DNA from 2 places in the Brucella sp. IR073 genome. Region 1 is predicted to be linked to the other one. Evidence: riboswitches for the same ligand, from Rfam matches in the RefSeq annotation. Region 1 holds a riboswitch; the other holds the start of a gene.

Region 1 (4,411 bases):
GCGAGCTGGAACGAATGGATCTATAAGGGCTTGGCCATCCTGCTGATCGGCTGCCCCTGCGCGCTGGTCATTTCCACTCCCGCGGCGATTGCGGCGGCGCTTTCTTCAGGCGCGCGGCGCGGCCTCTTGATGAAAGGCGGCGCGGTGCTGGAAACCATCGGCAAGATCAATGCCGCCTGCTTCGACAAGACCGGCACGCTCAGTGAGGGCAAGCCTCGGGTGACGGATGTGCTGACCGCCGCCAATAGCGAGGCGGAGGTGCTGCGCTACGCCGCCTCGCTCGGTGCGGGCTCCAGCCATCCGCTCTCGGTGGCGATCGTCGCGGCGGCGGAGGCGCGCGGATTGGAGCGCATGTCCGTCACGGATAACAAGGCGCATGGCGGCAAGGGCGTGTCGGGCTGGGCTGGCGCGGTGGAGCTGTTTCTCGGCTCGCCGCAGGCGGTGGCTGAGATGGCGGCGCTCCCCAACGATCTCGCCCGCCGCATTGCGGCCTACAATGACGAGGGTAAGACCGTCTCGGTGCTCGTCGCCGATGGCCGTATTGCCGGAGCCATCGCAATGCGGGACGAGCCGCGCGCCGATGCTGCGGCGGCCCTGAAGCGGCTGAAAGAGGCTGATATCCGCACGGTGATGCTGACCGGCGATAACAGGCGCACGGCGGAGGCCATCGGGCGAGAACTCGATATCGAAGCGCGGGCTGAGCTGCTGCCCGAAGACAAGCAGCGGATCGTCGGCGAATTGCGCCGCGAGGGTCTTGTTGTCGCCAAGGTCGGCGACGGCATCAATGACGCGCCCGCGCTCGCCGCTGCTGACATCGGCATCGCCATGGGCGGCGGCACGGATGTGGCGTTGGAGACGGCGGATGCGGCTGTCTTGCACGGGCGGGTGAGCGATGTGGCCGAAATGGTCGATCTCTCCAAGCGCACCATGCGCAATATTCACCAGAATATCACCATTGCGCTGGGCCTGAAGGTGGTGTTCTTCGGCACGACGATCATCGGAATCACCGGGCTCTGGCCGGCGATCCTTGCCGATACCGGCGCGACGGTGCTGGTGACGATGAATGCGCTGCGGCTGCTGCGGAAGTGAGTGGTGAAATAATGAATGGTGAATAGGGGCGCTTCGTCCTCTATTCACCATTCACTATTCACCAATAAGCTGCTGTATCCGCGCCTTGTATTGCTTCGCAAAGGCGAGGTGTTGAGGGTTGACGTCGCGCAGTTCATCGATCAGTTGCGGCTCATTTTCCGCTTCGGCGGCGGCGAGGCTGTCCATCAGTGCGAAATAGCCGACGATGTAATCGCGCGCTTTAACCCCATGCTTCGAGAGCACCGCCATCACATCGGGCCTTTTCTCGACACCTGCGGTGAGCGAATCGAGCGTTATGGGTCCTGTGGGCGCTTCTTCGTCCTGCGCTGCCAGATTGAGCGTCTGCAGTTCCGCCTGCACGGCTTCCATCCGGGTCAGGAAATCATCGGTGAGATGAAAGGCGTTTACCTCCTTCTGCGTCGCCAGCGAGGCCTGCGCTGCGGCAGGCGCAGCCATCAGGGGAGCGAGGACGAAGCTCAGGAGCAGCAGGCGCAGCACGGTCATCGATTGGTTCCGATCTTTGCCAAGTCATATTCGGTGGTCTGGTAGACCTGGTTGATCCAATTGCCGAAGAGAAGATGCGCATGGGAGCGCCAGCGATTGAGCGGGGGATGCAGGGGGTTGTCGCCGGGAAAATACCCGTGCGGCAGTTCAACCGGCACGCCGGCGGCGACATCGCGATCATACTCCTCCTTAAGTGAGGTGGAGTCGTATTCGATATGATTGAACATATAGAGCCGGTTGCCGGTGGGTTCGGTTATCAGGCAGGGGCCGGTCTCGTCCGATTCTATCAGCACATCGAGGCCCGATCCGAGCGGAATGTCTCCGGCGCGCACTTCGGTCCAGCGGGAGACAGGGATGGAGAAATCATCGGAAAACCCGGCGAGATAGGGGGAGGCGGGCGCATTGTTACGGTGCCGGAACACGCCGAAGGCCTTCCTCTCCAGCGTGTATTTCGGCAGGCGATGGAAATGCCAGGCGGCAGCCATCGCGCCCCAGCAGATGAAGAAGGCGGAATGGGTATTGGTTGTCGTCCAGTCGAAAATGCGTGTGAGTTCATCCCAATAAGCGACGTCCTCGAAGGGGAGAAGCTCGATAGGTGCGCCGGTGACGATGAAGCCGTCGAATTTGCGGTCCGCGATCTCCTCCCAGGTCTGGTAGAAGGCGATGAGATGTTCTTCCGGCGTGTTCTTGGCTTTGTGATTGCCGATGCGCACCAGCGTCAACTCCACCTGCAGCGGTGAAGCGCCGATCAGCCGTGCAAACTGCGTTTCCGCACGGATCTTATTCGGCATGAGATTCAAGAGCCCGATCTGCAGGGGGCGGATGTCCTGGCGCAGCGCGGTGCGCTCGTCCATTACGGCAACACCCTCGCGCACCAGCACTTCGCGGGCGGGAAGCTCATTGGGTATCTTGATCGGCATCACATTACTCCAAACAAAAAGACCGGCGGGCATAAGCGCCGGCCGGTCCCCAATGGATTCATGTATCCATCGGCCACTTTAGCAAGTTGTTTAACGTGGCTGCAAGCCGGCCGGCCAAATCACCACAAATTCCGCTAGCGGCATGATTTTACCCGGACGCGTGCGACGTCCCGGAATCATGCTAAGAGCGCTTTTTACGCTCCCTGCCCCTTTGCGTCAATGGAAGCGATGGGCTAAAGCATGATCCGAAAAGTTGCAGGCTTTTCGAATAAGATTATGTGCCGAATAAAAATTGTGGCGCGCTATTTTTCAGGATCGTTCACATGACTTTGCTCGACCGTCCCACTCCGAAAGCCGGTGTCCTCGATATCGCGGCTTATGTTCCCGGCAAGGCAGGCACACCCGGCGCGGCGAAGGTCTATAAGCTCTCGGCCAATGAATCGCCGCTGGGACCGAGCCCTTATGCCATCGAGGCCTACCGGTCGGTCGAGCCCGGCCTCGGCATCTATCCGGACGGGCAATCGAAAGTCCTGAAGACGGCCATCGCCGAAGCGAACGGCCTCAACCCCGCCAACATCCTGTGCGGCAATGGATCGGGTGAGCTTTTGGGCTATCTCGCGGAAGCCTATCTCGCGCCCGGCGACGAAGCCATCATCACCGAGCATGGTTTCCTGCTTTATAAAGTGCAGACGCTCGCGGCGGGCGCAACGCCTGTCACGGTGAAAGAAAAGGACGCGAGAGTGGACGTCGACGCGGTTCTCGCCGCCGTCACGCCCCGGACCAAGGCCGTCTTCATCGCCAATCCCAACAATCCGACCGGCACCTATCTGCCTTTCGAAGAAGTGCGGCGCCTTCATGCCGGACTGCCGAAACATGTGCTGCTGGTGCTCGACGCGGCCTACTGCGAATATGTCCGCCGCAATGATTACGAGGCGGGGGTGGAGCTGGTATCGGCCAGCGAGAATGTCGTGATGATCCGTACCTTCTCAAAGGTCTATGGCTTGCCGGGCCTCCGCATCGGCTGGATGTACGCGCCTGTTCACATCATCGATGCGATCGACCGGCTGCGCGCGCCGTTCAATCTGAACAGCGCCGCCATCGCGGCGGGTGTCGCCGCTATCAAGGATAAGGCGCATATGGAAAAAGCGGTCGCTTATAATGAGCAATGGCTGACCTGGCTCCATGAAGAACTGACCGGGCTGGGCGTCAAGGTCACGCCCTCGGTCGCCAATTTCCTGCTCATCCATTTCCCTGACGAAAATCCCGAGAAATCGGCTGAGAAGGCGGACGCTTATCTGACCGAGCGGGGTTATATTCTGCGCCGGGTCACCTCCTATGGGTTTCCCAATGCGCTGCGTCTCACCGTCGGCCCGGAGGAGGCCAATCGCGGCGTTGTTGCCGCTCTTGCCGAATTTTTGAAGTGAAACCATGCCGGACATTCATTTTGACAAAATAGCGCTTGTCGGCATCGGCCTGATCGGCTCCTCGCTGGCGCGGGTGATCCGGCGCGAGGGGCTGGCGGCTCATATCGCCATTGCGACCCGTAGCGCGGAAACGCTTGGCCGCGCGGAGGAGCTGGGCCTCGGTGACAGCTACACGACAGACAATGCGGAAGCCGGGAAAGACGCCGATCTGGTGATCGTTTCGGTGCCGGTCGGATCGTCCGGGCTGGTGGCGAAGCAGATTGCCGGTAGCCTCAAGGAGGGCGCCATCGTCAGCGATGTCGGCTCCACCAAAGGCTCCGTCATCGCGCAGATGCAGCCGGAACTGCCTGAGAATGTCCACTTCATTCCCGGCCATCCGATTGCCGGCACGGAATATTCGGGGCCGGACGCGGGCTTCGCCGAGCTTTTCACCGGGCGCTGGTGCATCCTGACGCCGCTGCCTAATACCGACGA
Region 2 (4,411 bases), on a different contig from region 1:
GATTCACTTCAATTCAACGTCCGCCGTTTGTCGGGCAGATCCAGCGAGAAGGCCGGAATTTCGATTTCGAAATCCTTGCCGCCTTCGCCCTGCATCTGATAGCGCCCGACCATCATCCCTGAGGGCGTGGATAAGGGGCAACCCGACGAATATTGATAGGAATCGCCGGGATCGAGCACCGGCTGCTCGCCGACGACGCCCGCGCCGTGGACTTCCTCGACGCGGCCGTTTTCATCCGTGATCCGCCAATGGCGGGAGCGCAACTGAACGGTTTCCTCCGAATTGTTCGCAATCGTTACCTTATAGCCGAAAACATAACGGTACTCGTCCGGGTCCGACTGCTCCTCCAGGTAGAATGGTTCCACGACGACTTCGATTTGCCGTGTGATTGCACGATACATTGAAATCTCCCCCGAGCTTTTGCAACCAGGAAGATATTGCCGAGTTGTAAGCGTTCGTCAACGCTAAAATAACACGCCTTCCGGGTAGCTTATCCGGCTGCCTGCAACGCCGCGTCGATATCTTCGAGAAGGTCGTCCACATCCTCCAGCCCAACGGAAAGCCGCAACATGCCATCGGTGATCCCCGCCTCCGCCCGCGCCTCTTCCGAGAGGTTCTTGTGCGTGGTGGTGGCGGGGTGGGTGATGAGGCTCTTGGCGTCGCCGAGATTGTTGGAAAGCAGGATCACTTCGAGCGCATTCTCGAATGCGAAGGCCGCCTTCTTGCCGCCCTTCAAATCGAAGGCGATCAGCGACGAACCGCCGCTCATCTGCCGGGCGATGATATCCGCCTGCGGGTGATCGGCGCGGCCCGGATAGATGACGCGGGCGACCTGGGTTTGCCCCGTCAGGAAATCGGCGATCTTGCCCGCGCTGTCCGTCTGCTGGCGCACGCGGATGGGCAGCGTCTCGAGCCCCTTCAAGAGGAGCCAAGAATTGAAGGGGCTGAGGCCCGGTCCGGTATGGCGGAAATATTCGTGTAAATTTTCGTCGATCCACTGCTTGTCGGAGAGGATCACGCCGCCAAGACACCGGCCCTGGCCGTCAATATGCTTGGTCGCGGAATAAACGACGATATGCGCGCCCAGTTCCAGCGGCTTCTGGAAAAGAGGCGTGGCGAAGACATTGTCGACGATCAGCTTGGCGCCTACCGAATTGGCGATCTCGGCAACTTTGGCGATATCGACCACTTCCAGCGTCGGGTTTGTCGGGCTTTCCAGGAACAGCGCGCGGGTATTGGGGCGGATAGCCCGCTCCCAGTTTTCGATCCTGGAGCCGTCGATCAGCGTGAAATCGACGCCATATTTCGGCAGCAGGGTTTCGATGACATAGCGGCAGGAGCCGAACAGCGCGCGTGCGGCGAGCACATGGTCGCCCGCCCTGACCTGACAGAGAATGGCCGCCGCCACTGCCGCCATGCCGGATGCCGTGGCGCGGGCATCTTCTGCGCCTTCAAGCGCGCACATGCGCTTTTCGAACATGTCCGTGGTTGGGTTGGCGTAGCGGGAATAGATGAAGCCGGGTTCTTCGCCCTTGAAGCGCGCTTCCGCCGCCTCCGCCGAGTCATAGACAAAGCCCTGCGTCAGGAAAATCGCCTCGGACGTCTCGCCGAAGCCCGAGCGCAGCGTGCCGCCATGGATGAGCTGCGTCGCGGGGCGGAAATTGCGGTTGGTCTTGTCAGTCATCGGGTCCACCTGCCAAATCTGGCCTCGCAGTATCGGACTGGAGGCCAATAAAAAACCGGCCTTGCGAAAACGCAAAAGGCCGGTGCGGGACCGTGGCCTCCTTTAGCGAATTCTTTAACGTGGCTGCAAGCCGGCCGGCCAAATCACCACGGGATAAGGATGCTTTAGTCCTGTTGAAGCCTTGCGTCAATCGGGCAGGTCGCTAAAGGTTCAAGCAATTAATTGTGCTGCGAAGGTGAGGCAGACGGCGCGGGGCAAGAGTGTAGTGAGGTGCGTATGACCAAGCGAAACGCAGGGATTTTGGCGGACGCCGATATAGCGGCATTGTTCGAGAGCGGAGCGCTTGCCGCGCCGAGGCCGCTCGACGCCGACCAGGTCCAGCCGGCAAGCCTTGACCTGAGATTGGGGCACAAGGCCTATCGCGTCCGCGCCTCCTTCATGCCGGGGCCCGGTACGCCCGTCATGGCCAAGCTGGACCGTTTGAAGCTGCACGAGATCGACCTGACGGCGGGCGCGGTGCTCGAGACCGGATGCGTCTATATCGTGCCGCTGCTGGAGGCGCTGGCGCTGCCCGCCGGCCTGTCCGCTTCCGCCAACCCCAAAAGCTCGACCGGCCGCCTCGACATCTTCACGCGCGTCATCGCCGATGGCGCGCAGGAGTTCGACAAGGTTCCCGCCGGCTATAACGGCCCGCTCTATCTCGAAGTCAGCCCGCGCACATTTCCCATCGTCGCACGCACGGGCTCGCGCCTGTCGCAGATACGCTTCCGCAGGGGCCGCGCTCAGCTGGACGAGGCCGAACTGCTTGCGCTCCACACAGCCGAAACGCTGGTCGCGTCCGAGACTCCCAATATCACCGGGGGCGGCATCGCGCTTTCCATCGATTTGACCGGCGGCAAGGATGGACTTGTCGGCTATCGCGGCAAGCATCACACCGCGGTGGTCGATGTAGACAAGCGCGCCGCGCATGACGTGCTCGATTTCTGGGAGCCGATCTATGACCGGGGGAGCGGCGAACTAGTGCTCGATCCGGATGAGTTCTACATCCTTGTCTCGCGCGAGGCGGTGCATGTGCCGCCGCTCTACGCCGCCGAGATGACGCCCTTCGACCCGCTCGTCGGCGAGTTCCGGGTGCACTATGCGGGCTTCTTCGATCCCGGCTTCGGCCACACCGCCGCCGGCGGCACCGGCAGCCGCGCCGTGCTGGAAGTGCGCAGCCATGAGGTGCCGTTCATCCTCGAGCACGGCCAGATCGTCGGCCGGCTGGTCTACGAGCATATGCTGGCGCGCCCGAAAGCGCTCTATGGCGCGGATTTGGGCTCGCATTACCAGGCGCAGGGGCTGAAGCTCTCGAAACATTTTCGGTAAGAGTGCGGTTCGCTGCTTGACAAGCACCGCCCTCTGGCGCGATTTAAAAGCGCTACGCTGCGTCGCGGGTATGATGTAATGGTAGCCTGTCAGCTTCCCAAGCTGAACGCGCGGGTTCGATTCCCGCTACCCGCTCCAGCAGCAGTGTCTTCCACAGTAAGGCGCAGTTCCCGAAGCGTGGCTTGGATCACGCGGCGTGTTTCGGCCTTCCATTTTGCCGTGGCCGATAATGCGCGTGCATCAATAGCGGGTCTCGCTGGCTGGCGCGCAGCAGCATCTTGACAGCATGGCTAATGGGAGCGCCCGCGCGGTAGTTCTTCCAGGTGCGAAGGCTGACGCCCAGAAAATCGGCTGCTTCGTTGTTGGAAAGGCCACACTCTTCCTGCCACCGGCATAGATCCTCCGACGTAAAGTCGCGCTGATCTTCTGCGATCTGAAAAAGGTGATAGGCATCAATCGCCAAATCCTCGCCTGCCCATTCCACCGTTGCGCCATAGTCCGTAACGGTAGCGGTTTTCCATACATCCGGGGCTTTAAGCGAGGCGAGAAGTTCGCCGCCAGTGGCAACCCAACCGACGAGATTGACCGTGGAAGCCGGGGCATTTTTCCATTGAATTTCCAGCGTCATGTTCGGCGCAGGCTTTACGCTTTCGATGCGCGGCATGTCCATCTTCGTTTCCTTTCTCAGGCGACGGGAAAGCGGGGATTTGTTCGGCTCCATTCAGCGGCGATCCTCGCCTTATTCTCACGCGCCCATTCAAGGGCGGTATCTTCCACCTTACGGGGCAGTTTGCCGCGTAGGATTTCCAGCGTGGCAATTTCCACCAGTGCATCTCCATCGGGTGTTAGGATGTGGAAATGAGGCGGCAGGTGATCATTCGCGTACACTCGAATGATGATGTTCCCGATTTGAACCAACTTGCCCATGCGCCGATCATTTTGATGAAATAAATATAGGGCAAATTATGCACCATGTAAAGATGCATACCAAGAGTTAGCCGCGTGATCCCAGCCGCCCATTTGGACGACCGGTTCATTCCACTCCGTCCAATAAGCGAAAATTAATTAAATATCTAAGCTTAACCAAATATCCTAATTTAATAAACTTATGGATTGCTCAATTAGAGATTTGGAATTCTAAATACATGCGTTGATTGTTCTATTTTAAGGTTTACAGGGGGAACCATGCCTGTCGGCATAAATGAGGAAGCGAGAATATCTTACACAATCGAAATGCTGCGTGAGCTTTTCCATATGGTGGACAAGGAGCGATTTAAAACCCTGGCTTATATAATCTCGATGGCGATCGTCGAGGCCGAGGATGCTTATTGCAAGGAAGTAACGAAGCGAGGCGGGAAG

The links. A riboswitch is a leader RNA that binds a small molecule or an ion and turns the genes downstream of it on or off. The one in region 1 is predicted to bind S-adenosylmethionine.
Region 2: linked by a shared signal. The riboswitch ahead of ACOWVG_RS00495 (O-succinylhomoserine sulfhydrylase) and the one ahead of ACOWVG_RS05905 (homoserine O-succinyltransferase) in region 1 are both predicted to bind S-adenosylmethionine.

Annotation. Positions count from the first base shown of each region.
Region 1 is NZ_JBAKHD010000002.1:438,479-442,889, forward strand. It holds partial or broken gene ACOWVG_RS05895 (heavy metal translocating P-type ATPase) at 1-1,089, shown strand, start outside; gene ACOWVG_RS05900 (hypothetical protein) at 1,144-1,593, opposite strand; gene ACOWVG_RS05905 (homoserine O-succinyltransferase) at 1,590-2,513, opposite strand; SAM riboswitch at 2,571-2,649, opposite strand; gene hisC (histidinol-phosphate transaminase) at 2,837-3,937, shown strand; gene ACOWVG_RS05915 (prephenate/arogenate dehydrogenase family protein) at 3,942-4,411, shown strand, end outside.
Region 2 is NZ_JBAKHD010000001.1:98,256-102,666, forward strand. It holds gene apaG (Co2+/Mg2+ efflux protein ApaG) at 9-401, opposite strand; gene ACOWVG_RS00495 (O-succinylhomoserine sulfhydrylase) at 491-1,684, opposite strand; SAM riboswitch at 1,765-1,844, opposite strand; gene ACOWVG_RS00500 (2'-deoxycytidine 5'-triphosphate deaminase) at 1,961-3,052, shown strand; tRNA gene ACOWVG_RS00505 (tRNA-Gly) at 3,117-3,190, shown strand; gene ACOWVG_RS00510 (hypothetical protein) at 3,240-3,722, opposite strand; gene ACOWVG_RS00515 (DUF4160 domain-containing protein) at 3,737-3,979, opposite strand.